Regions from separate parts of the Paenibacillus sp. JT22N15 genome, predicted to be linked through region 3. Evidence: riboswitches for the same ligand, from Rfam matches in the RefSeq annotation. Region 3 holds a riboswitch; each other region holds the start of a gene.
The links. A riboswitch is a leader RNA that binds a small molecule or an ion and turns the genes downstream of it on or off. The one in region 3 is predicted to bind cobalamin.
Positions count from the first base shown of each region.

Region 1: it holds a riboswitch for cobalamin, as region 3 does, so the genes downstream of both, AC50X8_RS17630 (ABC transporter substrate-binding protein) here and AC50X8_RS29360 (ABC transporter substrate-binding protein) in region 3, are expected to answer to the same signal.
Region 2: it holds a riboswitch for cobalamin, as region 3 does, so the genes downstream of both, AC50X8_RS03105 (energy-coupling factor ABC transporter permease) here and AC50X8_RS29360 (ABC transporter substrate-binding protein) in region 3, are expected to answer to the same signal.
Region 4: it holds a riboswitch for cobalamin, as region 3 does, so the genes downstream of both, metE (5-methyltetrahydropteroyltriglutamate--homocysteine S-methyltransferase) here and AC50X8_RS29360 (ABC transporter substrate-binding protein) in region 3, are expected to answer to the same signal.

Region 1 is NZ_JBXENV010000008.1:223,217-229,288, reverse strand. It holds gene AC50X8_RS17640 (ABC transporter permease) at 1-350, opposite strand, end outside; gene nikB (nickel ABC transporter permease) at 347-1,288, opposite strand; gene AC50X8_RS17630 (ABC transporter substrate-binding protein) at 1,290-2,918, opposite strand; cobalamin riboswitch at 3,086-3,283, opposite strand; gene AC50X8_RS17625 (NADH-dependent flavin oxidoreductase) at 3,413-4,531, shown strand; gene AC50X8_RS17620 (ArsR/SmtB family transcription factor) at 4,838-5,122, shown strand; gene AC50X8_RS17615 (NADH:flavin oxidoreductase) at 5,209-6,072, shown strand, end outside.
Region 2 is NZ_JBXENV010000001.1:701,761-707,832, reverse strand. It holds gene AC50X8_RS03125 (hypothetical protein) at 1-136, opposite strand, end outside; gene AC50X8_RS03120 (YdcF family protein) at 265-873, opposite strand; gene AC50X8_RS03115 (TrkH family potassium uptake protein) at 916-2,244, opposite strand; gene AC50X8_RS03110 (DUF445 domain-containing protein) at 2,634-3,869, shown strand; cobalamin riboswitch at 3,966-4,170, shown strand; gene AC50X8_RS03105 (energy-coupling factor ABC transporter permease) at 4,338-5,111, shown strand; gene AC50X8_RS03100 (energy-coupling factor ABC transporter substrate-binding protein) at 5,111-5,395, shown strand; gene cbiQ (cobalt ECF transporter T component CbiQ) at 5,392-6,072, shown strand, end outside.
Region 3 is NZ_JBXENV010000021.1:25-6,096, reverse strand. It holds gene nikC (nickel transporter permease) at 1-821, opposite strand, end outside; gene nikB (nickel ABC transporter permease) at 837-1,766, opposite strand; gene AC50X8_RS29360 (ABC transporter substrate-binding protein) at 1,786-3,360, opposite strand; cobalamin riboswitch at 3,643-3,905, opposite strand; gene AC50X8_RS29355 (hypothetical protein) at 4,131-5,162, shown strand; partial or broken gene AC50X8_RS29350 (hypothetical protein) at 5,241-6,072, opposite strand, start outside.
Region 4 is NZ_JBXENV010000001.1:695,609-701,680, forward strand. It holds gene AC50X8_RS03065 (ABC transporter permease) at 1-387, opposite strand, end outside; gene AC50X8_RS03070 (ABC transporter ATP-binding protein) at 380-1,120, opposite strand; gene AC50X8_RS03075 (response regulator transcription factor) at 1,398-2,129, shown strand; gene AC50X8_RS03080 (hypothetical protein) at 2,167-2,292, opposite strand; gene metE (5-methyltetrahydropteroyltriglutamate--homocysteine S-methyltransferase) at 2,304-4,592, opposite strand; cobalamin riboswitch at 4,857-5,049, opposite strand; gene AC50X8_RS03090 (energy-coupling factor ABC transporter ATP-binding protein) at 5,165-6,034, opposite strand; gene cbiQ (cobalt ECF transporter T component CbiQ) at 6,021-6,072, opposite strand, start outside.

The sequences.
Region 1 (6,072 bases), on a different contig from region 3:
ATAAGGGCAAGACCCGGCAGCCCTTGAAAAATGCTAACGACAATTTGAATGGCTTCATCGGTCCAACCGCCAGCATAACCGCTAATGGTGCCCAGCAGCAGGCCAACGAGCATTGTAGCGAGCGTAACAGCGACCGCGAGCAAGATCGACACCCTTCCGCCATACAAAATGCGGCTCAGCACATCCCTTCCCAGCGTGTCCGTTCCTAGCCAATGTGCGGAGGACAACGGCGCAAGCCTTTCCGCCATATTAATCTGATTCGGGTCATAAGGAGCAAGCAGCGGTGCCAGCAAGCTGGCAAGCAGTACGAAGGCAAGCACGCCCGCGGCCACCCCGTAGGACATCTTCATCGCAGCTTCCCTCCCAGCCTGATTTGCGGATGAGCGAGCCCGTAACATAAATCTGTCGCCAAATTAAACAGCACGTAGATGAGACCGGTAAATACGACATAGCCCTGAATGACCGGATAATCTCTGCGAAAAATGCCGTCCATCGCAAAGCGCCCGATGCCCGGTACCGCAAATATAACTTCCACGATGACGGAGCCGCCAACAATCGCTCCAAAATAACTGCCGATAACCGTGAGCAACGGAATACAAGCATTGCGCAGCGCATGCCGAAGCACAATAAAGCTCTCACGCAGCCCCTTCGCTCGGGCTGTCAGCATATAATCTTTATTCAGCTCCTCCAGCAGCGCCGCACGCGTCAGCCGCATCAATATGGCGCCTGTACCGGAAGCAAGCACCGCCGCTGGCATAAGCAAATGCTTCCAGGTGCCGTAGCCGCTAGTCGGGAGCAGCTGCAGCTTCTCCGACCATAAGGCAATGAGCATGATCGCCAGCCAAAATCCAGGAATGGAAACCAAAATCAGCGCAAGCGCCCTGCCGATATGATCGAACAGCCGATTGCGCCGGATCGCCATGAGCATGCCGGATGGCACTCCAAGCAGGACGGCGAACAGGACAGCTAGCAAAGATAGGCTTAATGTTGCTGGCAGGCGGCGCAGCAGCTCGCCGCTAACCGATTCCTTCGTCATATAAGACGTGCCAAGATCACCTTGCAGCGCCTTTGATAACCAATGGCCATACTGAATGAGCAGCGGATTATTCAGCCCCATCTCTTCTCTTTTCAAAGCAATTTGCTCTTCGGTCGGCTGGCTGAAGCCGTTCATGCTGAGCAGCTCGACAGCCGGGTCACCCGGAGAAGCGACGCTTAAGGCAAAGGCTATAAACGTAATGCCAATCAGGACGGGAACCGCCGCCGCCAACCTCCGAATGAAATAGGCCATCTTATTGCACCCGCTCCAGCTGCGGCAGCGTTGTACCATACACAAGTGCACCGTATCCGGTAATTTCTTTGCTGTACGCAATTAAGCTCGCATCATTAAACAGCGGAATCGTCGGCAATTCCTCGGCTGCAATATCCTGCAGCTCGTTATAAATCGCAGCGCGGTCATCCATATCCAGCGTCGTCTTCACCTGCTTTAACAGCTCATCCACACGGGCATTGCTGTAACCGAGCGTATAACTGATATTGCTTGAGCCTTCGCTCGCCATATAATTGTTCAAAATCGAATAAGGATCGCCATTCGGCAGCCCCTGAATGGCCAGTGCCAGATCGAAGTTTCCTTGTGCCTGTGCTTCCTTGTATGCCGCACCATCCAATATTTGAATCGTCACGTCCAGCTGCAGCTCTTGAAGCACAGCCTGAAGCAGCTCGGCTTGCGCTTTATACGGATAACGATCGAGTCCATAGGTAGGCACAATTAGCGTAACCGCCTGCCTGCTGTCCCCAAGCACCTCATGCGCCAGGGCGATTGCCTTTTCTGAATCATGGACGACAGGAATGTCCTTATAAAACGGCGATGTCGCATTCAAAATGTTCGCCGTAGCGGTCGGATAGCCCAAATACAGCTCCTTCACCAGCTGCTCGCGGTCAATCATCAGGCTCAGCGCCTGACGCATTTTCACATCATTGAATGGCGCTTTGGCACCGTTCGGATGCAGGTAATGGGAAATCGTCGATTTTGCCGTCGATACAGCAAAGCGTTCATCCTTCAGCAGCTCCTCGGCAAGGGCAGGAGGAATAGCGCCCAAATCCATGACGCCCAAAATCTCGCCAGATTTCAAGGCAGCAAGCCTTGTATCAGGGTCCGGTATGACGCGGACGCGGATTTTTTGGGCTTTTGCTTTTTCGCCATAATAACCGTCGTAAGCCTCTAGCAGTGAAAATTGATCCTTCTCATGCTGCACAAGCTTGAAAGGGCCTGTCCCTTGCGGCAGGCCGTTAAAGTCGCCACTTTCGTCAAAATTATTCGGGCTGTACATCGGGCTTGAAAAGTTGATCATCGAATACAGCAGCGTCGGCTGCGGATTGTCGAAAACAAGCTTAATCGTGCTATCATCAACCTTCACGACTTCCTGAAGGCTTGGGTATGAATTGTTGATGTCGAGCGTATAGAATGGCGAGCTTTTCGGGCTCACTTGCTTGTAACGGGCAAAATTTGCAAGTACCGCGTCCGCGTTGAATGGCGCGCCATCATGGAAGGTGACGCCTTTGCGCAGCATGAAGGTCCATTCCTTGGCATCAGCAGACATTTCCCACGCTTCCGCCAGCTTTGGAGCAGGCTTTCCATCCTCGGAAGCGGAAATCAACGGCTCCCATACATACAGAATGGTGCTCGTGTAATAAGCATCCTGCGGTCCCGGTGCTAAATCCCGCGGCGCAGCCAGCACGATTTCTTCAGAAGCAGCTGCTGTAGAGGCGGACGGAGCAGCAGACTGCTGCGACAGCTCATTATTGCTGCCTGATTCATTGGAACCGTTAACGCCACTGCACCCCATTAGAGCCAGCAGCAAGCATAGGCTAAATAAAACACCTATTGTTTTTTTGTTTTTTGCCATTTGTGTACGTTTCATCTTCTCTATTTCCTCTCCCTCTAGCAAAATCATCTTCCTGCAAAAATCCGCAAAAAAAGACAGCTCTACCTCCAGTCATAGGAAAGATAGAGCTGCCTGTTATTGTTATTTTCCATCATAGCAAATAAGCATGCGCGCTAACACTTCCCTATCCTCCGTAGGTTACAGCAGTGTTGTCAGAACAGGCAGGTCTCCTGGCTACCGGAAATTGTACTGGAAGCTGCCTTCCCAATCCCGCTAAGCGAGATCAGTGGCCTTGTAGCTTCAGCTAATCCGTAACAGTGGCGGGACCGCGTCGGTTTTGCACCGAACTTCCCTTTTAAGCTCCAGCCGCAGCTGTTGCACCTTATTCCCACAATTTTTCAGTTGTTTGCAAATCTGGTTGATTATATACCAGCCCTTTCATTTAAGCAACCTTTCCACTCCACTTTCCTTTCGTAATTATCTGATATAAAATAAAGCACATAGCATTTCGTAACTGGAGGGAACTACTGATGAAACCACAATTTCAGCCTTTATTTGAACCATTCACTTTCGCGAGCGGCATGTCTGTACATAATCGAATTGTCATGGCGCCCATGACAACCTGCTCGTCCAATCCGGACGGCACAGTGCCTGATGAAGAGCTTGCCTACTACAGCCGCCGCAGTGCTGGGCCCGGCATCGTCGTTACAGCGTGCGTCTACGTGAGCCGCAACGGCAAAGGCTTCCCCGGCGAATTTGGCGCGGATACGGACGCAATGATTCCAAGCCTCAAGCGTCTGGCCGATGCTATTAAAAGCCAAGGTGCGAAAGCGATTTTGCAAATTTTCCATGGCGGAAGATCATGCTTCCCTGGCCTAGTGCCAAATGATGATTTGGTGAGTGCCAGCAGCATTGCCCAGCAGGAGGGCGGAATTGTGCCACGCGAGCTGAACGAGGAGGAAATCAAGTCGATTATCGCCGACTTTGGCGAAGCGACACGCCGCGCGATTGAGGCTGGTTTTGACGGCGTTGAAATTCACGGTGCCAACGGCTACCTGCTGCAGCAATTTTACTCCCCGGCTTCCAATGTGCGTACCGACGACTGGGGCGGCTCTGTTCATAAACGTATGGCGTTCCCGCTCTACGTCGTTGAAGCTGTTAAGAAGGCAGCCGCTATGGCGCCGCAGCCGTTTCTTGTAGGCTATCGCTTCTCGCCGGAGGAGCCGGAAGAAGAAGGATTAACGATGGAGCATTCGTACCATCTGGTTAACGCTCTAATCGAGATGAAGCTGGATTATTTGCATGTGTCGCTTCAAGATTTCTGGTCGAAGCCGCGCAGAGGCGAGCAGGATTCGCAAAGCCGCATGGCATGGTTCGTCGAAAAATACAGCGAGCACATTCCGTTCATCGGTGTCGGCAGCATCACAACCGCAGAAGAAGCGCTTGAGGCGAAAAACTCCGGCGTGCCGTTTATCGCCCTTGGCCGCGAGCTCATTATGGACCCGGATTGGACGGAGAAAATCAAGCAAGGCAACGAGCAGGATATTGTGACTACGCTATCCAAGCAAGATCAGGAGCGCCTCGTCATCCCGAATGGCTTATGGGGAGCGATTACGCATGCGCCAGGCTGGTTCCCGATAACGGAATAAGCGCAAAATCCAACCATTCGCTCACAAATAGGCACAAGGTGAAACGGCTGTCGCCGTCCTTCGGCGGCGCGGCGCGTTTCAGTCCGAGAAATATAGAGAACGGATCGCGTTAGGACATCCTTTCCTATATTTCAAGGTGAAACGGCTGTCGCCGTCCTTTGGCGGCGCGGCGCGTTTCAGTCCGAGAAATATAGTGAACGGATCGCGTTACGATACCCGTTCCTATATTTTATAAAACAACAATTTGACATTTCTATAAAAATAGATATACTAAGCCTCATGGATACTTTGTCAATACTTAAAGCTGTGTCTAACGAGAAACGGTACCATATTTTAAAATGGCTGAAAACGCCTGAGGAGCATTTTGGGCCTCAATGCCATCTAACCGATGCGTGTCAGTTTGCTGGAGGCGTATGTGTCGGTTCTTTTGCAGAAAAAACAGGACTTGCGCAATCCGTTATATCCAGCTATTTAGTGAAAATGCATAAAGCAGGCTTACTGGAGTCGAAACGGATCGGGCAGCACACCTATTACAGGCGTAATGAAGCTAACATTCAGTTTTTCAAAGAAATGATTCAGGATGAGCTATAACCTTGCTTACTCCTGCTCATTTCATGCTTTTATATCTATTTTTATAGAATTATAGATTTTTTATTCAATTAGGAGGTATTTTATTCATGAGCTCAATTCAATCGTTGTTCAAGCCTTTCTCAGCAGGTCCACTTACACTGCCTAACCGTATTGTAATGGCACCAATGACCCGCGGTTTTTCTCCAAATGGCGTTCCGGGCGAAGATGTAGTTGCCTACTATAGACGCCGCGCCGAAAACGGCGTTGGCTTAATTGTGACAGAGGGTACGCTGATTAACCATCCGGCTGCCACTGATAATCCAAACATCCCTAACTTTCATGGCGAAGCTGCATTAAATGGCTGGGCAAAAGTCGTTGAAGCCGTTCACCAAGCTGGCGGCAAAATCGTTCCGCAAATTTGGCATGTTGGCACAACGCGCAAGGTCGGCTCCCATCCGAACCCGGAAGCACTGCCGATTGGTCCTTCAGGTGTTACCGCCGAGGGCGAGGTTGTTAATGAGCCTTTGACCGAAGCCGAAATTAAAGGCCTTGTTGCAGCTTACGCGCAAGCAGCTGCTGATGCAAAACGGATTGGCTTTGACGGCATTGAGCTGCATGGCGCACATGGCTATTTGATCGACCAATTTTTCTGGGAGAAAACGAATAAACGGACGGATCGTTATGGTGGCGATATGCTGTCCAGAACACGTTTTGCGGTTGAGATCATTGAAGCTTGCCGCCAAGCTGTAGGGCCTGATTTCCCGATTATTATCCGTCTGTCACAGTGGAAATCGTCCGAGTATACAGCGAAGCTTGCGAGCACTCCTGAGGAATTGGGACAATTTCTTGCTCCGCTTGTTGAAGCTGGCGTAGATATTTTCCACTGCTCAACCCGCCGCTTCTGGGAGCCGGAATTTGCAGGCTCGGACCTAAACTTTGCAGGCTGGACGAAAAAGCTTACCGGCAAACCA
Region 2 (6,072 bases), on a different contig from region 3:
CTTTGAAAATGAACATATCACCGAAATAAGGTTGAAAAGAGCCTTGTACATACACAAGTCCGGCGGTATAGACGACGAAAGGCATAAACCATAGCTCCTGCAGCAGCTTTAACATGTTCTTCAACTTATCAGGCATTTCAGCAATCTCCCTTACAGCATCTTAGTAAAATAATCCTATCCTTTTTTATCGGAATTCGCATGCCAAAAATGTATAATACTAGTTTTTCAGCGCAAAAAAATACTCTGAGGGCTGAAGGCATTCAGCTAGCTCAGAGCATATATAATTCGATAGCCTGTATAATAAAACAGCTCGCGGAAGAAAAAGGGCAGTTTCGTGCGCATGCTGCTATATGCGGAGGTCGTAGTTGGCGAAGAGTATGCCGTCATTCCCAGCTCGCTGGCCATCATGAGTGCGCGCTTCATATGAAGCGGATCGCTGACAATGATGAAGGTTCCTAGCTCATATGGCTTCGCAACGACTAGCGAATATTCGAAATTTTCCTCTGTAATAAGAGATTGGACTTCGATCAAAATATGCTCAGGCTTCACGCCTTTTTCAATCGCATAGCTCCGTGATACTTCTGACTCTGCAAGCTCATTCGCAGACCCGCGTCCTCCGGTAAAAATAATATACTCGGCAAAGCCTTGCTCGTACAGCTTTATAGCATGATTCAGGCGTTCCCGCAGCACAGGGGATGGCTGATCGCCCCAGACCGCCGTGCCCAGCACAAGGATCGCATCAGCAGGCTTCGCTTCATCCTTCATACTAAATGACCAAATTTCATAGGAAAACCAGCACAGTACCGCTGCGGCAAATGCTAAGACGCAAAGCAACAGCGTTTTGATTTTTTTCGAAACAAGCCTCTTTTTCATGAACTGCCCTTTCCTTATAAAATGATTTTTCCTCGCCGCATGTTATCCGATCATAATTTTCCCTTCCGGATAGCGATACAGTTCCTTCTTCTCCTGAGCAGGAACGAGTGTGAACGCCAGCGTCAGCGGGCCAAGCCGCCCAGCGAACATCATAATAATAATCAGCACCTTGCCGATCACCGTCAAATGCGGCGTTAAGCCAAGCGACAATCCGGTTGTACCGAAAGCGGACGTTACTTCAAATAGCAGAACGAGGAAATCGACATCCTCGGTAGTAGATAAAATCATCGTAAATAAAATAATCGCCGCCAGCGAGGCAATCGTAATCGTCAGCGCTTTGTACACCCGGTCCTTTGCGAGCCTTCTGCGGAAAAAGACGACATCCTCGCGGCCGCGAATCATTGCAAACACCGCACCGATGAGAATCGCAAACGTCGTCACCTTAATGCCGCCGCCCGCAGAGCCCGGAGATGCGCCGATGAACATGAGCAAAATAATGAGAAACTGCGTCGCATGGCGCAGAGAAGCAATATCCAGCGTATTTGCGCCGCCCGAGCGCGGCGATATGCTTTGGAACAACGAGCTGTACAGCTTGCCGCTTATGCTAAGCGGCTCTAGTGTTTTGGTATTTGTAAACTCGAAAATAAAAATAACGGCAGCACCTGCGACAAACAAAATGCCTGTCGCATACAGCACAACCTTGGAGTGAAAAGACAGCTTGCGCGTTTTTGGGTAATCCCACATTTCCGCCAGTACGATAAAGCCGATCCCGCCGAGAAAAATGAGAGCAATAACGATCACATTAATAATGGGATCGTTGACGTGATTGACAAAGCTGCTGAACGGACCGTTCATCGGTCCCATAACATCAAATCCGGCGTTGGTGAACATCGACACGCTATGGAACATGCCGAAATACAGCGCCTTGCCGAAAGGCATTTCCGTTGACCAGCGCAGTGCCAGAACAAGGGCGCCTATTCCTTCGATGGCAAAAGCATAAATGAGCACGCGCCGTATGAAGCGGACGATCCCTTCCAGCGAAGATTGATTCATGGATTCCTGCAGCAGCAGCCGCTCGCGCAGCGATATCCGTTTGCGCAGGGCAAGGGCGAACAGCGTAGACATCGTCATAAAGCCGAGTCCGCCAACCTGCATAAGCACGAGAATGACGAGCTCGCCAAAGGTTGAATAGTGGATGCCGGTATCGACGACGACAAGCCCCGTTACGCAAACAGCGGATGTTGCAGTGAATAATGCGTCAATGAGCGGCGTTGCCTGATGGGCTGACGAAGCCAGAGGTAGAGAAAGCAATAGGGTACCCGCCGCAATAATCGCGAGAAAGCCAAGCGTAAGAATTTGCGGTGGAGTCATTTTCAGAAAAATGGTTCGTAGTTTGAGCACGCAGGTAATCTCCTTTATATGTAACGAAACAATGGTGTAGTTGAAAGTTGAGCTGTTGCTGCCGAAGCTGGCACAGCCGTTTACGCTTGAAATATAAGGATGCATAAATATTGTTATTATTATAACGCTTATATTTCTACGCGAAACGAGCAGTTGTCGCCAATACCCGACAACGCCGTTTGCTCTTGAAATATAAGATCAATAAGTTTGATTCTTATTGCAACGCTTATATTTCTACGCGAAACGAGCTTGTGCTGCCGAAGGCAGGCACAGCCGTTTACGCTTGCCACCTCATTATCTGGTATAATAGGGCAATATGCAACAGGAGGGCGCTGGGGCCCGCGATTAGGAGGACAACGATGAAATCAAGATATATAGCAGGTATTTCGCTTGCCGTTATGGGGGCAGGCTTTATTACTACGAGATGGTGGCTGCCAGACAACACGTGGACACATCTACTGGAAAGCGGCTTTGAAGCGGGGCTGGTCGGCGGAATTGCCGACTGGTTTGCGGTGACGGCGCTGTTCCGCCATCCGATGGGCATTCCCATTCCGCATACGTCCTTGCTGCTCAAAAACCGGGCGAAAATCGTGAACTCGCTCATCAGCGCTATGGAAAATGAACTGCTGAATAAAGAAAGCATTACCCGCAAGCTGTCGGGCTTTCAACTGTTCGCTGGGGCGGCATCGGCGGCGACTCGGCTGATTGGCAAGCGCAAGTTCAGGCTGGCAGCGGTTGATTTTGCCCAGTCGGCAGTGGAGCGCTTGCCTTTGGAGCGGGTTAGCAGTGTGCTGCATGGATTTTTGGCTGATTATGTGAAAAAGCAGGATTTTACGCCAATCGTGCGCAAGCTGGCGGATCGTTTCGTCCATGAGCGTTGGGATGAACGGGCGCTGGATTACGGCCTGGAGCATGTAGGCCATTGGATTCGCAAGCGTGAAACCGAGGAAATGCTCGGCAAGCTCGCCTTCAAAAAGCTGGAGGAGCTTAAGGTAGGCGGCTTCATGGGGTTTGCACTGCAAGCTTTCGTCGGCTTTATGAACGAGGAGAAGCTCGGCGGTTTGATCCAGAACATGCTGCTCTCTACGATGCAGGAGCTTTCCCATCCTGGAAGCCCGCATCGGCAGAAGCTGCTGCTTGAGGTGAGAGCCCAGGCGGAGAAGCTTGCCGATAACGAAGAGCTGATGCTCAAGCTGAAGCAGCTCATTGAACAGGGGGTGGACAGCGTTGAAACGGAGCGCTTCATCCATTTGCGTCTGGAGGAGCTGAGACAGCTCGTGCTGGACAAGCTGGAGGAGCAGCATCGCAGCGGAGGGCGCGCCATTGTGCAGGGATACCGTTTTGCAACGGATTATTTGAATGGCAAGCAGGAAATGCTCGCCAATTGGGAAGATGGCATTCGCGGCTATCTCGTTCGACTTATTGAAAATAATCACTATCGCATCGGTGCGCTCGTTCGGGATAATCTCGACCGGATGGATGACAAGGCGCTCGTCTCCATGCTGGAGGAAAAGGTCGGCAACGATTTGCAGTGGATTCGCGTCAACGGCGCATTATGCGGTTTTGTCGTAGGCGTTATTTTGTCCTTCTTCTAACAGGAAGGTAGCCATTTACATTTATAGGGGACAGCCTGAATTTTTTGTGATAAGATCAAACTACAAAATGACCAATGAATACAAGGATTTTGAAAAATGATTGACATGGAACGAGGTGCCTTTGCGCACGTCAAAGGGTAACAGGGAATCGGGTGTAAATCCCGAGCGGTCCCGCCACTGTAATCGGGGAGTTTTCCTTCACCAGCAGGAGTCACTTGGCCTAAGCTTTAGGGCAGCCAGGGAAGACGAAGGAAAATAATGATCCGCTAGCCAGGAGACCTACCTCGTTCCAGCACCACAGTGCCTTCGCGGAAAGGATAGGTGTACGAATGAAAGCGATTGCTACCAGTCTGTTTGCTGGCGCAACCGTCTATTTCTGCGTACACATGGCCGTTTTCCCAGCGAAGGGAAGGCGGTCAATTTTTGTTGTCTTCAGGCATGAACACATTGGGGAGGGTATTGAAACGAATGGTCAAGTTAAAAAGCAAGACAGCAGTTAGCACCGCTTTGCTGGTTATTGGCTTCACGCTTTTTTTACTGGTGAATGAGCCGCAATCCGCATATGCGATGCACATTATGGAAGGGTTTTTGCCTGTGGGGTGGGCGATTTTTTGGTGGGTGGCCTTTATTCCTTTTTTCATCCTGGGTGTACGCGCCATTCGGAAAATTACAAAGGAAGCACCAGAGCTTAAGCTGATGCTGGGCTTGGCGGCAGCTTTCACCTTCGTGCTGTCCGCGCTTAAGATTCCTTCCGTTACAGGCAGCAGCTCGCACCCGACGGGAACGGGGCTTGGAACGGTTATGTTCGGGCCGCTGCCCATGAGCGTATTAGGTTCTATGGTATTGCTGTTTCAAGCGGTGCTGCTTGCACATGGCGGGCTGACGACGCTTGGGGCGAATGCTTTTTCAATGGCGGTTGCAGGTCCCGCTGCTGGCTATGCCGTCTATCGGCTGCTGATGCGTTCAGGCAGCAAGCAAGGCGTGGCGATTTTTTCTGCTGCCGCTGTTGCCGATCTGGCCACTTATATCGTTACTTCGATTCAACTGGCTGTTGCTTTTCCGGCTGTTGAGGGAGGCATTCTCGCATCCTTTATGAAATTTGGCGGTATTTTTGCGATTACCCAGGTTCCGCTTGCTATTAGCGAAGGCTTGCTGACGGTATTGATCTGGAACTGGCTGCAATCTTTTAATACGGACGAGCTGTCTATTTTGAAGCGGAGAATGAAAGGGGACCGCGTGTAATGAGCCGCAGTGCCAAAAATATTTGGATTTTAGCCATTGTTGTTTTGCTTGCCGTTGCGCCTTTAATATTCATTAACGCCGAGTTTGGCGGCGCGGATGGCGCGGCGGAGGAAATGATCCAGACGATTGCGCCCCATTATGAGCCTTGGGCGTCTCCGCTCACTGAGGTGCCGGGAGAAACGGAAAGCATGCTGTTCGCGCTGCAAGCTGCGATTGGCGCTGGCGTAATCGGCTATGTGATTGGCCTTTTTAAAGGGAAGTCGGGGAAATCAAAGCAGCAATGATGAAATGGATTGATACGATTTCTTATTCCAATAAGCTGCGGGATTTACCCGCCATTTGGAAATGCGGGCTTGCAGCCCTTCTGCTGCTGCTTGCCTATATCGCTCATCCGCTCGTACAGCTTGTCATTTTCGGATGGCTTGCACTGTGGACGGTCGGCTATGCGAAAGTGCCCGCTAAGCTTTATGCGGCGCTGCTTTTCTCCTCTTGCCTGCTGTTCATTCTCAGCTTGCCCGCGCTGCTCATTGAATTCAGCAATAGCAGCAGCGAAGCGGGAAGCTTGGCGGCAGCGAAAGCAGGCTGGATGCTCGTTTCATGGGAGCCGCTTAGCCTGTATGTGCCAGAGGCATCGTTAGGGCTGGCCGGACATATTTTTACGCGTATTCTTGCTTGCCTGGCATGTATGTTTTTTATCACCTTGACGACCCCCTTCCCGGATCTGCTGCAAGTGCTGAAGCGGTTGAAAATGCCGCAAATTGTACTGGAGCTCATGATTATTATGTATCGCTTCATCTTTCTGCTGCTGGATACGGCGGGGGCTATGCTGGTCGCGCAGCGTGCACGCGGCGGTCAACACGGTTTTAAAGGCAAATTGCAGGGTACGGCGGCGATTGCTGTGCGGCTCTTCGTCAAAACGATGCATCGATACAAGGGGCTCTCGAATGGGCTTATGGCAAGA
Region 3 (6,072 bases):
TCCTTCGGAACGTCAGCGTTCTGCTCTTTAAACCGGTCGCCAATTAATTGGCACGATAATACGAAGCTTACGATGGCAAGCCCCGGATAAATCATAACATGCGGCGCCAGCTGAAAATAACGTGTAGCATCATGCAGCATGACGCCCCATTCAGGAGTAGGCGGCTGAACGCCCAGCCCGAGGAAGGATAGCCCGGCGATGAGCAGCACGATTTTTCCAATGTCAAGCGTACTGAACACAGCGATCGGCGCTGCAATCTGCGGCAAAATATAACGGCGCATAATCCGCAGATGCGAATTGCCGGACATGCGGGCTGTTATTAAATAATCCTCCTTGCTCACCTTAAGCACGAGCCCGCGAATGAGCCGGACATAATTGGCCCACCTCACGATGACAATCGCGATGATCATATTCGCAAACCCGGGTCCGAGTATGCCCACAATGGCAATTGTCAGTACAAAATCAGGAAAAGCGAGCGTGCCATCCATCAGCCGCATAAAAAAATGATCGGTGCGCCCGCCAAAATAGCCTGTTAACAGCCCAATCGGCAAGCTAATGCATAAGCTCAATCCCAAAATGACAAAAGCAATCGTAACCGTCGTCCGAATCCCATATAAAATGCGCGATAAAATGCAGCGCCCCAAATGATCGGTGCCAAAAGGATATTCGCCGCTCGGCGCCAGAAGCCGATTCGGCAGATTCACCTGAAGCGGATTATGAGGCGCGAGCCACGGGGCCAGCAAGCCCAGCAGCACAATACTTGCAAACAGGCCGATGCCAAGCAGCAAGCTTGTATTCTTTTTTTGAAAAAGGGTCCGCATAAAAAAGAGTTCCTCCTAGCTTGCCCGCAGCCGCGGGTCCAAGCGCACATAAAAAACTTCCACCGCCAAATGGATTGCGACAAACAAGAAGGAGGTGAATACGACATAACCTTGAATGACCGGATAATCCCGCGCCGTTATCGCTTCAATAATATATTTGCCTACACCGGGCCAGGAAAAGATCGTCTCAACGATCACATTGCCTCCCAGCATAAAAGCAAAGCTTGTCCCCAGCATCGATAAGATCGGCAAAAAGGCATGCTTGAACACTTGAAAAATGAATATTCTTCCTTTGGATAAGCCTCTCGCACGCGATGCTTTGACGAAGTTCTGGTTGTTCATCTCCAGCATATTCGTCCGCAAAACCCGGGCATAGACCGCGCCAAGCCCTAGGCCAAGCGTAACCGCCGGCATGAGGAGATGAGCAAAGCCCCCGCGTCCCATGGAAGGCAGCCAGCCTAGCCGGACCGAGAAAAAATAAATCAATAAAAAACCGAGCCAAAAGGAGGGGATCGAGGCGCCCAGCAGCGCAAGGATTCGGCCTATCCGGTCCAGCAGCCCTGTTGAAAAGATTGCGGTCACCATGCCTATAAGGCACGTTGCCAGCAGCATGACCAATGCGCCAGCAGAAGCAAGCTCCAGTGTGGCGGGCAGCCTTTTGAGCAGTTCCCCGGCAACCGGCTCCTTGGACATATAAGATGTCCCCCACTGCCATGTAAATACATCGCCTAGCCAGCCTATATATTGACTCCACAAGGAATCCGTCAGTCCCATTTCCTCCCGGAGCGCGTCAATCGCCTCCTGCGAGGCCGGGATATTATGCGTGGTCAGCAAAATTCTCGCCGGATCGCCTGGAGATACCCGCATTAATATGAAGGTAAGCGTCGCTACGCAAAAAATGACGAGCAGCATTTGCGCGACGCGTTCTAGCCAAAAACGAAGCATACTTAAGTTCACCCTTTACTTAAGGGATATCGACTTCAGCCGTCACATAATAATATTCGATCGGATGCGGTATGAAGCCCGTTACCCCTTTTTTCACGCCAAATACATTGTCAGGATGTACGATAAACGACTGCGGCAAATCAGCATTAATAATATCTTGGGCCTGTATCGCAAGCGCATTGCGCGCATCGGTATCCGCCGTATCGTTAAGCTTATCGATTACCGTCTCAAGCGGCTTCGATTCATAATGGCTGACATTCGATTCGCTAGCAGCTTGATAGAAAATGTTCAAGAAATATTGCGGATCGCCCGTCTGCGCCGTCAGCATGCTGTACATCGCAAGGTCCCAATCGGACTTCGCAAGCTCAGCGTCAATATTTTCAACCTTGCGTATTTTCACGGTAATTCCTTCATTAAGCAGTTGATTTTGAATAACCTCTGCCATAACCGACAGCTCTGGGCGGTGCGGGAACGTAAGGAGCGTCGCCTCGAACGGCTTGCCTTCCTTCTCCCACATGCCTTCCTCATTTTTCTGCCAGCCGCCAGCGGTCAGCAATTGCTCCGTCGTTTCCCCTGCTGCTTGCTCCGCCACTTTGCCGAATGGCAAAATTTCCGGGAACGGGCTTTTCGCTTTCGTGCCGTAACCACGCATAACCGATTCAATAATCGCCTCGCGCGGAATCGCTTGATCTACAACCTCGCGGTTCGATTTTTCTTTAAACAAAGCAGAATTCATATTAAATAATACCATATGTGTACGAACCGATGGGGCAGACAGCACTTCCAGCTTGCTGTCCTTCTCTACCAGCTCAATGCTGTCAATCGGAATGTCCGTTGCGACATCTACTTCACCAGCCTGCAGCGCCATCAGACGCGTGTTGCCATCGGTTACAAACTTCATCGTCACTTCTGAAAGCTTTGCGGGTTCCCCCCAATAGCCATCATAACGCTCAACAACAAGCGATACGTCTTTCGTAAATTGCTTGATTTTGAAAGCTCCCGTCATGGCCGGGTAGCTGCCCGCTTCCTTCATGCTGTCAACATCAAGAATAATCGTGCTTGGATCAGCCAAGCTGGAAATGATCGCCGAGTTCGGCTGTGTCGTAATCATTTTCAGCTCGTCAGGCGCAAGCACTTCAATATCTTTAACCAGAAGCAAATCCTTCGCCAAATGGCTGTTCGCAATGGAACGCAGCAGCGATGCTTTTACGCTTTCAGCATCCATTTTTTTGCCGTTGTGGAACGTTACGCCCGTTTCCAGCTTGAACGTCCACGTATTAGCATCCTCCTGCTTCCATTCCTTCGCGAGCCAAGCGGATGGCTGCAGCTGCTCATTCAATTTAATCAGCGTTTCCCCTGCGCCCGAGCGCATAACATCCCAGCTATCGTCGCCATGCGGATCAACGCCTGCAGGGTTCCAAGTGTACGCCATTGTTAGTGTTTTTTTAGCGGCAGCAGCGTTGTTTCCCGAGGCAGCATCCGTGCCCTGCTCTGCGTTTTGGCCAGCATTCGTGCTGCATCCTGCAAGGACCAGCATCAAGCAAACGATCATCATTCCAAGTGACAAGCTAAGTGGCTTCTTCGTGTGGTTCATTTTTCTTTTGTCTCCCCTTCTAGTAAGCGTAAACGGCCGAAAGCCGTCCTGTGGCGGCAAAGCTACCGTTTCGCGTAGAAATATAGAGAAAGGATAGAAAAATCATATCTTTTCTCTATATTTAAAAAAAGCATCCCCGACCCTTAAAAAGCAGTCAGAAATGCTTTTATGTTAAATAACTAAACCTTATCTGCGTCTGCTCGCCATGAAGCAACAAATAATCGTTAGACATTTTGCAATAAATGGGCATAACCAACCACCTCCCTAAGCACCGTAGGTCAAACAGTGATGTTAAAACAGGCAGGTCTCCTGACTTGGGGCCTCCCTCTCTTCCCTTCCCAGCTAGGGTAAGCATCTGCTATTCGTCTTGCGACGAAAAGAAGCTCATCAGCCAGTGGCTTATTTGTGAGGGGAGCGCAGCCTGTGTAAGCTGCTGCCCTTTACAGTGGCGGGTCCGTGTCGGCCTTTAACCGAACTTCCCTTTTAAGCGAACGAAGACGTATAAGTTCCAGCCAACATTTCGCACCTATTTTCATTCAAGTATGAAGTTTTGCAGGCTCATAAGCCCGTCCTGTCCGTAATCCATTCTTAATCATAGGGAGGAAGCGGGAATCTGTCAATGGCTTTAATTCGAAAATGAAAGTGTTTTCAACATAAAACTTTCATATTTTTTCCAGTAATGTTATATTGAAATTACTTCACGCATGATGAGCTTATTTATTAAATTAATCCAATAGATAACCTAATCAAATAGAAAAGGAATGATCACAGTGACGGTGAAAATCCTTCCAGTTGAAGAAAAGCAAATTATTGATTCATATTGGTTTTACAGTGATTTTTATTCTATTATCTCGCGTGTGGACTCGAAAAAATTATGGTTTATGAATAATTATATTAATTTATTCGATATTCCTGATCCAAACCAATTATATACCTTTTTCTTCAACGGTTATTATAGAGATAAAATGGTTGAGTTTTATGACTGCCCTTTTATTGATTTTCAGCGGATAGCGTTAGACAGGCAAAGCTCAACGATTTTAAATAACGAGCTGTTTGATTTTATTAAAGCATCGATTGATGGCGGCTATTATGTAATCGTTATGATCGATCGTTTTCATATTAAAGAGTATGAAATTTCGGCAAAATCCCCACATGAAGTCATGATAAATGGGTATGATGATGCAAATAAAAAGCTGTACTTTTGTGACAATAATGCCAACGGAAAATATTCAACGAATATCACCTGTGATTACGAAGCTTTTCATAGAGCATTTCATATATTAGAAATCGATGCCCATGATTTTAAAGACCATCTTTATTTATTGAAGCCGCTCGAAAATAACAATTATACTTTTTCACTAACCTATGTGAAAAATACGATGAACGCCTACCTCTCGTCTAGGGCACATACGGATGAACATTATAACCAAGCTTTAGGCACCCCCGGGCTAACCTTCGGTATTAATGTATACGACAAGGCCTCCGAATATTTAAAATATTTGGCTCAAGAAGAGGTAGTATTTGATATTAGATCGTTCCACCTGCTTTACGACCATAAGAAATGCATGACTATGCGATTAGACTACATGATTAATAACCATCATTTGATTGATGATAATCTAATTTTAAGCAGATGGAAAAAGCTGGAGGCTGCTGCACTGGCTGTAAGAAATTCCATCTTAAAATATTGGCTTACTCGAAGCTCGGATACGTTGTACAAGCAAATGGAGCAGCTGCAAAAATTGAAGGAGACGGAAAAGATTTTGCTGCAGGAGATTGTAGATCAGTTGAAGGATGGTTAGATTTATTAACAAATCAGAGAGCACCTCTTCTCCGTTATGAAGAAAAGGTGCTTTGCTATTAACTTATTAATTTAAAAACTAGCGGCTAATCCAAGGGCTGCTGTTTTGCTTGCTCGTTCTAGAACGAGGGGCAACGGTGCGAATTACCGCTTTTTTATTGGATTTGCGCTGCGCATTGTTTTTGCCGTTTTTCACATTGATTGTCGTTGTTTCTTTTACTTGCTCATCCTCTTCGCGCTTATCCTTGCAGCCGCAATTGCATGGCTTTTGTGACTCAACTCCTGCGGTTTGCATAGGATAATATCCGTAAGGCGGGAACGGAGGAAATGCTGAGACGGGATAGCCGTTGCAGTTGTTGCCGATTGGCGACACCATTCCGCCATAACCGTAGCCTTGTGTGTTTGCTGGCGATACGGCTCCACCATAGCCGTAGCCTTGCGTTTCTGCCGGCGATACCATTCCGCCATAGCCTTGCGTGCTTGCTGGCGATACGGCTCCACCATAGCCGTAGCCTTGCGTTTCTGCTGGCGATACGGCTCCACCATAGCCGTAGCCTTGCGTTTCTGCTGGCGATACGGCTCCACCATAGCCGTAGCCTTGTGTTTCTGCCGGCGATACGGCTCCACCATAGCCGTAGCCTTGTGTTTCTGCCGGCGATACGGCTCCACCATAGCCGTAGCCTTGCGTTTCTGCTGGCGATACCATTCCGCCATAGCCTTGCGTGCTTGCCGGCGATACGGCTCCACCATAGCCGTAGCCTTGCGTTTCTGCTGGCGATACCATTCCGCCATAGCCTTGCGTGCTTGCTGGCGATACGGCTCCACCATAGCCGTAGCCTTGCGTCTCTGCTGGCGATACCATTCCGCCATAGCCGTAGCCTTGCGTCTCTGCCGGCGATACCATTCCGCCA
Region 4 (6,072 bases), on a different contig from region 3:
GGAGCTGCCGATAATCATCCCGCTGACCGGAATAATAAACCGTGGCTCAGCCTCAATAATGCGGAGCGAGAGCAGGAGTGCGAGCGTTACCGCCTCCGTGCCTGCCAATGCCAGCGCAATGCGCAGCCGAATGCCCTTAACCGGCAATGCGCGGGAGCCGGCATTCCACGACGCCACCGTAATCATTGAAATAATAATGAGCACAATAAAAATCGGATGATTCGTTTCAAAAATAAAATGAAGCAAAAAACCGATAAACAGCAGCTGTACAGCGGAGCGGATCGTGCCAGTAATGATTTCCTTCTCTAAGCCAAGCTTCTGCTTCATCGAGATAAATGTCGTTATGGCGACGAATACTAGCGTGCAGGCGAGCGCAATATTATTCATGCTGGTCATCCCCCTGCTCTGGCGCATGCTGACTGTCTAAAAAGCTGCGCGCCTGCTCCGACCCGGGATTGGTGAAAAAAGCTTCCGTAGCGCTTTGCTCCAGCAGCCTGCCCTCCGCCATAAACCAGATACGCTCGCTTACTTGCCGCGCCTGCTCCAGATCATGGGTAATCCAGATGAACGCCGTGCCTTCCTCTGAGCACCATTCGCTTAGAAACAGCTCCACCTGCCGCTTGCTTTTCGGATCAAGCGATGACGTCGTCTCATCAAGCAGCAGCAGCGGCGAACGGAGCAATAAGGCCCGCGCGAGCGCCGTACGCTGCTTCTCGCCGCCGGATAAGCTTTCCGCCTCCTTGCTCCATTCGATATGCCCAAGGCCAACGCCCTCCATGCAGCGCTTTGCCAGCTCTTCCTCGAAGGGCTTCCCTTGCAGCTCGCTGACCGCGCGCAAGTTGTGCTCGACCGATCCCGGCAGCATAATCGGCGTCTGTGCCACGTAACACACGCTGCGCCGCCACTCCTCGGGTCTCCACTCGATGCTTGTCCGTCCTTGGAGCATAAGCTCTCCCGCATCCAGCTCACCTAGCAGCGATACGATGCGCAGCAGCGTGCTTTTGCCCTGACCGGATGTGCCTAGCAGCGCAATACGCTCCCCAGCCTGCACCTGCGCTGTAATCCCTTCAAAAAGCCATTCGGGATTTTTTCTATATTTTGATACGTTATTCAATGTCAATAACGGGGCCACCTGTCTCTCTCCTTCATCCGTAACCTGCATTCCACCATTATACTCTGCTCCCCGCCTGCTCGAAAGAGGACAGCCTGACAGCAGTTGGGAGCAGCAGCTCCGCTGTATCAGCTCTCATAGGCAATTGTGTCTTTTTCGCGACTATCCTTCGGGTATTGTGACAAGAAACAGTGGTTTTATTATTGACAACAATGGGGATCGCATGTAATGATAATGATAATTGTTATCAGTAATGAATTAAAAGATAAAGATGAGGTGTTGAGCCATGGCATTTCAGCAACCATATAGCATTTTGATTGTTGATGATGAGGAGCATATCCGCAAGCTGCTCAAGTTATTTTTGAAAAAAGAAGGCTGGATCGTCGAAGAAGCTTCGGACGGCATCAACGGCTTGTTCAAGGCGATGCAATACAATTATTCGATGATTTTACTCGATCGTAATTTGCCGGGAATGGACGGGCTTGAATTTTGCCGCGAGCTTAAGAAGAAAAAATCGACGCCCGTCATTATGCTTTCCGCCTGTGGCGAAGAGGATGATCGGCTCGACGGCTTCCAAGCCGGCTCCGACGATTATGTCGTTAAGCCATTCAGCCCGCGCGAGTTGATGTACCGCATTAAGGCGATCATCCGCCGCACCTCGGAGTTTGCTTATCGCGCCTTGCAGCGCAAGCAGACGCCCGATCTCACGCTGCCAGGACTCGTCTTCGATTATGATTCGCGGCAAGTCATTGCCGGAAACAGCAAGGTGAAGCTGACGTTCCGCGAATATGAGCTGCTGCGCTTTATGGCAGCCAACATCAATCAGCCCATTTCCCGCGAGGATTTAATGCGGCGAATTTGGGGCTATCAATCGCTCGGCGATTACCGGACGATCGATACGCATGTGAAGCGGATCAGAGAGAAGCTGAACCGCGTCCACCCCGAATCTGCCTCCTTGATTCAGACGGTATGGGGCATTGGCTATTGCCTGATGAATCCTGCGGCAGAGACCATTTAAGCGGGCGGCTGAAGCAGGCAGGCAAAAACATCCCCTCCTAATGGCATGCTTTTGCCTGCCTGTTGTGGCACGCCGCTCCCCGGCTTTGACCCTCCCCGCTTCCAAGTAAAGCAAAAGCTCCGCTTGCGCCAATCAGCGCAAGCGGAGCTTTTTTAATAACCATGCTTATTACAATTACTTAGCCAACTGCTCCCGTACTTGCTCAGTCGCTTGGATCATGTTGCGCAGCGATGCCACAGTCTCATCTACACCACGTGTTTTAAGTCCGCAGTCCGGGTTAATCCAGAACAATTCTGGCTCAAGCACGTTCAGAGCGCGTTTGATCATCGATGTCATTTCCTCTACCTCCGGCACGCGAGGGCTGTGAATATCGTATACGCCAAGGCCAATACCCAGCTCATACGTGTGCTCCTCGAAGCTGTGAATCAGCTCGCCATGGCTGCGGGACGTTTCGATGGAAATAACGTCGGCATCCAGCGCGCGAATGGAATCAATGATGTCATGGAACTCGCAATAGCACATATGCGTGTGAATTTGCGTCGTATCCTTAACGTCAGAAGTGGACAAGCGGAAGGCAAGCACAGCCCAGTTCAAATAGTGCTCCCAATCTTCACGTTTTAGCGGCAAGCCTTCACGAAGGGCAGGCTCATCCACCTGAATCATTTCAATGCCCGCTTCCTCCAGCGCCTTCACTTCTTCTGCCAAGGCAAGCGCGATTTGGTAAGCAACCTGCTCACGAGTCAAGTCGCTGCGAACGAACGACCAGTTCAAAATCGTAATCGGGCCCGTCAGCATGCCTTTCACCGGTTTAGAAGTCAGCGACTGCGCATAAACGGTTTCTTCGACAGTCATCGGCTTGCTGAACTGCACATCGCCGTAAATGACTGGCGGTTTTACGCAGCGCGAGCCATAGGATTGCACCCAGCCATTTTTCGTGAAAGCAAAGCCTTCCAGCTTCTCTCCGAAAAACTCAACCATATCCGTACGCTCAAACTCTCCATGAACGAGAACATCAAGGCCGATCTCTTCCTGCAGCTTGATCCAATGCTGAATTTGCTCCTTAATGAATACGCGGTATTGCTCCTCGCCCAAATCACCACGACGCCATTGCCGTCTCGCTTGGCGAACTTCCGCCGTCTGCGGGAAGCTGCCGATTGTCGTTGTCGGCAGGAATGGCAGCTGCCAGCGTTCCTTCTGGCTCACTTGGCGCTCTGCAAATACCGCTTTGCGCTCCGATGGCTGCGCATCAATGCTCGCTACAGCGGCATGGACGCTCGCACGGCCACGGGACGGCGATGCGGCAAGTGCAGCCAAAGCTGCTGCATTGCGATCAAACGCCTCTTTTACCGCTGCTTCTCCTTCATTCAGCGCAGTTGCCAGAACGGCAATTTCCTCCAGCTTCTCATTGGCATACGCCAGTGCGCCTGCAAGCTCTGCCGGCAGTGCCGTTTCAAGAGCCGCTGACACAGGTACATGCAGCAGGCTGCAAGAGGAGCTTACAATCAGTCGGTCGTTTGGCACGACTTTAGCAATACGGGCAAGCAGCGCTTTGCGCTCCTGAAGATCCGCCCGCCAAATATTGCGGCCGTCAATAACGCCTGCACCCAGCACTTTGTCCTGTGGGAAGCCGATTGACTCCAGCTGCTGCAGGTTCTTTTCAGCGCCAGCTGTGAAGTCCAGACCTAAGCCCTGTACAGGCAAAGCCGCGATTGCAGCATAATGCTGAACCGATTCAAAATACGTTTGCAGCAGCAAATTGAGCTTAGGTGCCGCTTCATGAAGCTGGGCATAAATGCTTTGCACAAGCGCCAAATCTGCTTCGGAAACGTCTGTTACAAGCGAAGGCTCATCCATTTGCACCCATTGTACGCCTTCTTGCTCCAACTCGCGCAGCACCTGTGCATACAGCGGAACATACTGAGCAGCAACTGTAGCAAGCTCAGAAGCGGCATAGCCTTTAGACAGCTTGAGGAATGTATAAGGTCCAACAATGACTGGTTTGCCTTCGATGCCCAGCTTTTCCTTTGCTTCGCGGTAAGCGATCAACGGACGGTTCTCGGTCAGCGCCGGCGTAATGCCTTTCAGCTCAGGAACGATGTAGTGATAGTTCGTATTGAACCATTTCGTCATCTCGGATGCCGAAGCGGTTTTGTTGCCTCGCGCCATTGCATAATAGGTCATTACCGATACGGGGCCGCCTGTATAGCCAAAGCGCTCAGGCACAACGCCAAACATCGCAGCTGTATCAAGGATATGGTCATAATACGAAAAATCATTTACCGGAATGAGATCAATGCCGCCCTGTTTTTGCAATTGGAGATGGTTTAGACGAATCGTCTCCAGCTGCTTCAAGAAAGCCGCTTCCGCAAGCTTGCCGCTCCAGAACGCCTCCAGAGCTTTTTTCCATTCTCTGTTTTCACCGATACGCGGATATCCCAAACTGCTGCTTTTTACTTGACTCATTGTTATTGCCTCCTGTTTTTCATTATTCATCCTTGTGGATGGATGTTATAATCCTTTGTTATTTCATCAACAAACTCAGATATATACTTATGGCAGTGTGAGCGAATTTCTTCGCGGCGGCCTTTCCCTATACATCCAATTTGCTGCCAGCCAGAAACTGCAAAAAGGGACGTCCTACCCTGTACAGAAATGTGGGTAAAGACGCCCCTCGTTTCAACAAACGATGGCTGCCATCTTTAACACCTCCCTATCTCCCGTAGGTACTGCAGTGTATAGAATAAGGCAGGTCTCCTGGCTCCAGCATCATCATCGCTGCGCTCGCCTTCCCGGCATCATGCCAGTGGCTTTATTGCGCAAAACTCCGCTGTTACAGTGGCGGGACCGCGCCGGTATTGCACCGGACTTCCCTTTTAAGCTCAAGACGTTACGCAAGAGCACCCTATTCCTCGCTATTTAGTTGGTCGATCTTTATTTATACAAGGTGAAACGGAGAAATATAGAGATAGGATGGAAAAATCATATCCTTTCCTATATTTCAAGCAACATGTATAAATATACGAATTTTCGCGTTTTTATACAACAAAAGATTTTACAGCCGCTTTAAATTGCGCGAGCGTACGCGGCGCCTGCTGTTCTCCTCGCAGCTCAGGCGGCAGTGCCTCCCAAGCTTCCAGCACCATTGGCAGCGTGAGTCCAAGGCTTCTGAGACGCTCGCCTTCGCGAAATACCGTCTCCGGCGTACCCTCCAATATACAGCGGCCCTCATTCATGATGAAAATCCAATCCGCCCAAGCATAGGCCATATTCATGTCATGCGTCGCCATAACCGGCGTTATGCCGCTGGCATGAATGCGGTCCAGCTCAGCCATCAGCCGCTGCTCCGATATCGGATCGAGATAAGCAGCCGGCTCATCAAGCAGCACTAACTCCGGCTCCAGGGCCAGTACGCCGGCAAGAGCGACTCGCTTCTTTTGCCCAAGGCTGAGATGATGCAGCGGCTTATGCGCCAGTTCCTGCAAGTTCAGCTGCTGAACGATGCGCGCCGTACGTCTGTCAATTTCCACTTCTTGAAGCCCCGCATTGCGCAGCCCATAGGAAATATCCTCATAAGCGGTATTCAAAATGAGCTGATGCTCCGGGTCCTGAAAAACAAGGCCGACGCGCCGTCTCAAGCTGGCAAGCTCTCTGGGCTTGTAAGAAAGCGGCTCGCCGCGCCAGCTGACAAAACCGGATTCCGGACGATTAATGCCAATAAGCTGCAAGAAGAGCGTCGACTTGCCCGAGCCATTATGCCCGCACAGCGCTATCTTCTTGTTCGCCGGAATACGCAGCTCTAGCCCGTTTAAAGCGGTCTTGTCCGTTCCGGGATAAGCATAGCTCACTTGGTTCATTTCCATAATGGTTGATGCCCGATCGTTATCCGCCAGCTTATTCACCTCCATACCGAAACCATAGCTCTGCTGCCAGCAAAATCGTTAAG